2 regions of the Rummeliibacillus sp. GQ308 genome follow, and region 2 is predicted to be linked to the other one. Evidence: predicted binding sites of a transcription regulator. Region 2 holds the regulator's gene; the other holds the start of a gene.
What was found. Region 2 encodes LexA, which represses DNA repair genes until DNA is damaged. Its sites were predicted from a motif close to CGAACATATGTTCG; they were not measured.
Positions count from the first base shown of each region.

Region 1: parE (DNA topoisomerase IV subunit B) is a predicted target of LexA. The motif match lies at 1,653-1,666, and genes of this name have one in related genera.

Region 1 covers NZ_JCAXDQ010000001.1:1,429,948-1,433,376, forward strand. Annotated here, with positions in the region: gene AC6CHJ_RS07080 (acyl-CoA thioesterase) at 56-478, shown strand; gene AC6CHJ_RS07085 (HesB/YadR/YfhF family protein) at 540-827, opposite strand; gene plsY (glycerol-3-phosphate 1-O-acyltransferase PlsY) at 843-1,445, opposite strand; gene parE (DNA topoisomerase IV subunit B) at 1,686-3,429, shown strand, end outside.
Region 2 covers NZ_JCAXDQ010000001.1:943,518-946,946, reverse strand. Annotated here, with positions in the region: gene AC6CHJ_RS04490 (DUF896 domain-containing protein) at 1-68, opposite strand, end outside; gene AC6CHJ_RS04485 (YneB family resolvase-like protein) at 198-854, opposite strand; gene yneA (cell division suppressor protein YneA) at 847-1,161, opposite strand; gene lexA (transcriptional repressor LexA) at 1,329-1,943, shown strand; gene AC6CHJ_RS04470 (GNAT family N-acetyltransferase) at 2,093-2,593, opposite strand; gene AC6CHJ_RS04465 (hypothetical protein) at 3,046-3,354, shown strand.

The DNA of each region.
Region 1 (3,429 bases), 490 kb from region 2:
GCTATGGAAGGATTTTCTCTCAAAATAACGGTATACTTAACATGAGGTGAACAACATGTTTGTAAGTGAAAAAGAAATTGAAATTCGATATGCGGAGACAGATCAAATGGGCGTTGTATACCATGCAAATTATGTTATATGGATGGAATTAGGGAGGACGCAGCTGATTCATGATTTAGGCTTTAGCGTGACTCAATTAGAAGAAGCAGGCTATGTATCGCCTGTTATGAATGTCAATATTAGCTACAAAGCTGCACTACGTTATGGTGAAAAAGCGATTATACGTACATGGATTGTATCACAGGAACGTCTTCGTACAGTGTATGGCTATGAAATCGTACATAGTGATGGAACGATTGCAGCAACAGCAACATCCGAACATATTGTGGTGAAAAAAGAAAATTTCCGACCAGTTGCTTTTGAACGAATTAATCCGGTGTGGTTTAATAAATATAAAGAAATTGCAGAAATCAAATAACTCTTGGATGAATAGTTTAAAAAAGCATGCCCGAATTAGGCATGCTTTTTGCATTTTTTATCTACTTGTAATCAAATTTAAGTTCATCTAATTGGCGATCTACATCTACATATAAATCATGGTTGTTAAAAAACCATGTATCGTCTTGCTCAATAAAAAAAGTAGTGCCATTATGCTCTAATACAACACTTGGATTAATTGGCGAGTCTTGACTCATGCCGAGAGAAAACCCTTCGTGGAAAGGATTTGAGCCACCATATCTAGCATAAAAACGAATGGTATCTCCTTGCGCTACATCCATTTCATCGGAAAACCACTGAAATGCTTGTTCAGACATGACAATTTTCATAAGAACACTCCTTTTTTATAACCATGTTACTTTTGGTTCTGTTCCTTTTTTTATGCGCGATATATTAGATCTATGGCGATAAAAAATAAAGACTACAATAATGGAAATAATGATAAGTAAAAGATATTCATTATATAAAATACCATAAATAAGTGCGTAAATAAAAGCCACAACAGCTGCAAACATAGATGCTAGACTCACCATTTTATACACTTTTAAGCAAAGAAGGAAGGCGATAAGGAGCAAGATAAAGATTGGCCAATGGTAGCCAAGTAAAATACCTGCAGACGTAGCCACAGCTTTGCCTCCTCGGAAGCCAGCGAAGATAGGGAACATGTGCCCAACGACAGCAATGATGCCAGCAACGAGTGGATGGATACCACTTCCTTGGAAAACAGCTAGAATAGGAAGTATAGTTGCAAGTGTGCCCTTTAATATATCCATAAGTGTAACGGCTATACCCGCTTTTTTTCCAAGCGTACGGAAGGTATTAGTAGCACCTAAGTTTCCGCTTCCGTGCTGTCTGATATCGGTTTTATAAAAAACTTTACCAACCCATAAACCGGATGGGATGGAACCAATTAGATAAGCCAATACAACAACTAAAATACTATTCATTTAAAACTCCCTCCAACATTAGTAGTTGGTATTATTAGATTGTAATAATATTTTATCACGAGACTGTAAGCGTACACAATGACCAACTTTCTCAATAATTGCCGGTTCTTATTGTCCAATAGATTAAACGAATGATACAATAAAACCTGAGTCTAACTGAACAAGAAGTTGACAGTATCTATTATTGTGTATATGATTTATAAAAGTAGAACGGATGTTTGTGTTTAGGGGGAATATTTTTTGACAAATAAACAAACAATCACCTCTTATAGTGAAGATGATATTCAAGTATTAGAAGGTTTAGAAGCCGTAAGAAAACGTCCGGGTATGTATATTGGCTCTACAGACAGCAGAGGCTTGCACCACCTTGTATACGAAATCGTCGACAATGCTGTAGATGAGGTATTAGCGGGTTTTGGCTCACATATTGTAGTGAAAATCCATAAAGATCAAAGTATTAGTGTAAGAGATTATGGACGTGGCATGCCAACTGGGATGCACAAGACAGGTAAATCAACTCCTGAAGTAATCTTTACCATTTTGCATGCAGGCGGTAAATTTGGACAAGGTGGTTATAAAACAAGTGGTGGTTTGCACGGTGTAGGAGCATCTGTTGTAAACGCCCTTTCTTCATGGCTTGATGTAACCATTTACCGAGATGGCCATAAATACAGCATGCGCTTTGAAAATGGCGGTAAGCCCGTAACTACACTTGCTAATCTAGGCAAAACGAAAGAAACAGGCACATTTATTCATTTTAAGCCTGATCCAGAAATCTTTTCTACAACTAAGTATCAATTCGATACATTAGCTGAACGTTTACGTGAATCTGCTTTTTTATTAAAGGGCTTAAAAATAGAGCTTATTGATGAAGAAACCGAGCGACAAGAAGTATATCATTATGAAAATGGAATTGAAGCCTTTGTAGCCTATCTTAACGAAGAAAAAGATGTATTGCATCCAGTTAAATATGTTGAAGGCGAACTAGATGAAATTGAAGTTGAATTTGCTTTTCAATTCAATGATGGTTATTCCGAAACTATCCTTTCCTTTGTTAATAATGTTCGCACACGTGATGGAGGCACACACGAAACAGGCGCTAAAGCTGCAATGACTCGTGTGTTTAACGAATATGCACGTAAAGTCGGACTCCTAAAAGAAAAAGATAAAAATTTGGATGGCTCAGATATACGTGAAGGATTAGCTGCCATCATCTCAGTCCGAATTCCTGAAAATCTATTACAATTCGAAGGTCAAACTAAAGGCAAACTTGGCACAGCAGAAGCACGTAGCTCTGTCGATGGTGTCGTATCCCAAAAATTAATGTATATTTTGGAAGAGAATGCGGAGCTTAGTGCATCGCTTGTACGTAAAGCTATTCGTGCACAGCAAGTTCGCGAAGCAGCACGGAAAGCAAGAGAAGACGCACGTCATGGTAAAAAATCCAAAAAACAAACTATCTTATCAGGAAAATTGACGCCAGCACAATCTAAGAATGCTGCCAAAAATGAATTATACTTAGTCGAAGGCGATTCTGCGGGAGGCTCAGCTAAACAAGGGCGGGACCGTACTTTCCAAGCCATCTTGCCTCTTCGAGGAAAAGTAATCAATACGGAAAAAGCAAAGCTTCAGGACATCATGAAAAACGAAGAAATTGCTACCATTATTCATGCAGTCGGTGCTGGAGTTGGTACAGATTTCAACATTGAAGACGCTGCTTACGATAAAGTTATAATCATGACGGATGCCGATACGGATGGCGCTCATATACAGGTATTACTCTTAACTTTCTTCTTCCGTTATATGAGACCACTTGTTGAAGCAGGAAAAGTATATATTGCCTTGCCGCCACTTTATAAAGTATCAAAAGGGACTGGGCGCAAAGAAGTAATTGAATATGCTTGGACAGAGAAAGATCTTCAACAAGCAATTAAGAAAATTGGTAAGGGTTATATTCTTCAACGCTACAAAGGCCTTGGTGAAA
Region 2 (3,429 bases):
CTTAGTCCTTCTGCTTTTGATTTTCTAGACAGGAAATTAATACGGTCAATCTTTTCTTTTGGCAACATTTATATACACCCTTTCATATTCTTCATATCTTAAAGAGTATGTAAAATATGTTTTAAGTGCAAGCGTTAAGCATTATTTGCATATCAAGCCAACCAGTATTCGAAAGTAAACTTTTCGACAGTTTACAATTAATTATTGTGCTCTTCGAATTCTTTATAGCGTCTATGTACTGTTGCTTTGCTAAGTTGGAAGCCCAATCCATTTAGAGTAGAAGTGATTTCTTCAAATGTTAGCCCTTTATTTCTCAATTGAATAATCTGTTCAATCGGAGCATCAATTCTTTCTCTACCTTCTGGATTGCCCCGATCCTTTAAGTTATTTTCAGGCCTATAGCCGTTTTGTACAGCCCTTTTCATCCCACGACGTATTTTGGCATTATGTAATTTCCTTTGATATTCCTCTACTAGTGCCAATATTTCAAGCAACATTGTATCCATTTCATTCAGCTGGATATTGCCTGCATTATTAAGCGTAAAAATAGTCACTTCCATTTTATTAAGTAGATGTAATACGGCCATGCGACCATTCCCTCGTCCTAATCGCGTTTCATCCTGCACAAACAATGCTGTAATATGTTGTTCTTTAATATAATCCAGCAAATCCATGAGTCCCTCGCGTTCTACGTCATAGCCGCTATGTCGATCTTTAAATACACTCATAACATTATAGCCTTTTGTTTTGGCAAACTCTTTTAGTTCACTTTCTTGCCGTTCTAGCGAAGAATCTTGGGATTCTTTTTCTGTACTCACACGGCAATATAATACTGCTTCTTTCCCTCTATTCATTTTCACTCGCCAACTCTATTCCTCTTTTATTTGTGCTAGTTTTTTTGTACGCAGGAATAGATAAAGTATGACCAGCTATAATGCGTCCGTCAATAATATTGTTTTTATCTTTCACTAAAGAAACCCACTCACTTTTGGATAAATCCCCTTTATAAAGTCCAGATAGCGACCATAAAGTATCTCCTTCTTGGACTTCTATGTTTGTGTAGCTAGTTGTATCCCGATTGATGACCATAAGAATAACCATAATGGCGAATATGAATGCAAATAAATAGGTGGTATTTCGATTTTTTTTAATCCAGTTCATAAGGATCTCCCCTTCATCGAATGTTTGTTCGTAGTTTATATAATTCAATATAATACGAACATGCGTTTTTGTCAAATATATTTCGAACCTATGTTTGCATCCGTTTAATAGACATGTTATACTTCATTTAACAATTAAAGAAAATTGCTGATAAGAGGGTGAGCAAATTGAAAAAGGTATCAAAAAGACAAGATGATATATTGGAATTTATAAAAGAAGAAGTACGCACTAAAGGATATCCGCCTTCTGTACGAGAAATAGGCGAAGCTGTAGGTTTAGCTTCCAGTTCAACTGTCCACGGCCATTTGAATAGATTGGAAAGCAAAGGGCTGATTCGCAGAGACCCGACAAAACCGCGCGCTATTGAAATCTTAGATCAAGGAAATGTTACCAAACAGGGTGTTATGCATGTTCCTTTAGTTGGGAAAGTAACTGCCGGGTTACCTATCACCGCTATCGAAAATATTGAAGAGTACTTCCCTATTCCTGACACTTACGGTGGATCAGATGACCATATTTTTATGCTCGAAATCATGGGTGAATCTATGATAGAGGCAGGAATTCTCGATGGAGACTATGTGATTGTCAAACAACAGGCAACTGCCAATAATGGAGATATCGTAGTAGCTATGACGGAGGAGAACGAAGCAACAGTAAAACGTTTTTATAAAGAAAAGGGACACTTCCGTTTACAACCAGAGAATTCCTCTATGGAGCCAATAATTGTTGAAAACGTTGCTGTTCTTGGTAAAGTTGTTGGTCTTTATCGAAACATATACTGATACTTAAAAAAACAATCGAGTCTATTACATTACCTGTAGACTGATTGTTTTTTTATAAACACAAAACAGATAGCGCGGGTGTTAAATTAGTTTTATTTTGCGCCTACTTAAAGTGCTATTTTGCAGTATGAAAACATTGCATGTTTCTTTTATTTCTCAACTAGCTTTTTAATCGCCAACATGGACTTACCCTGAATAATACCTGTATCTTCAAATTTAAATGAAGCGTATAATGTTTTAGCTTTGATATTACTTGTTTGATAAAAGAGAGCTATATATTCTGCTTCACCAAATGGCCACGTTACTATTTCCTTCAACACTTTTTCAAATGCAAGTTTGCCATAGCCTTTCCCTTGGTAACTCTTTCCAATCATAATATGCCAAATAAAATAGCTCTTCTTGCCGTAAAAATCTTCTTTTTCAAACGATTCGTGATCCAACGTATCATAAATATACATCAAAAATCCAACCACCACTTCACCGGCATAAATGGCATAGGGTGCAGCAAATATCCCTTCTGCATTCAACATATGAGCATCTGCAAAGCTTCTTAGGTTAGTAGTTTCTATAAAGTCTTTTTGGTTTTCTTCAACTTCAAGTGCTATTACTTTCTCTATGTTATCTCCAGTTATTTTTCGTAATTCAATCATTTTCTATTTTTTCTCCTCTCTTAATACAATCCACTACCTCCTTGCACATTCAAAACATAGTCACATATCATACGATTATTCTCATAATATGCTGTACAAAGTATTCACCAGTAATAAACTCTACTCTTCCTGATTTTTCATTCTAGCGCCATACATAATTGTAATAAAACTTAAAAACTTCCATTATTCAATATAAGTAAATATATTACAGTGTATAATATAGGTAAATACAGGGTTATAAATTTTTAGATTTAACAGTCAGATGGTTTAACACATCTTCTATTGCGCAAAAATATCTCTCGACAATTGAGTGAAGCAAAAACACAACATTTTTGCTTTCCGAAGCGCTTAAATATGAACGTGATAAGGCTACTATTATTGTTTAGGATTAAGGTTATCTGGGTGAAGTAAGCAAGACTAATATTAAAAAGTGACAGAGGTGGGTTTGAAAGATGGATACTTTTAAAACTTCAGAAAATGATGACGGTTCTTATATTGACTTGGAAGTTCTGCAACATTACTTGGCAACTGGAAGAGAAGTTGAATTCTACTATCATAAAACAAAATACTATATAGCAAATAGCTCTCAAGGATATATACTTTTAGAAGTATTTCCAGGTTCTGATACCAAGAGTAAGGATATTTCTGATAGTTTTAATGATACAAATGAATTTTTGCTTAATGTTAAAATCGCTAATACCTCATTAAAAGAGATTTTCTCTAAGCATACTAAGAATATAGAGATCGTCTTTATCTATTAAAGATTGAAATGGGTGACTTGCTAATCCCGATAGTGTGTTATGATATTTAGTTTTTTAATTGTCTGTGACTAAATA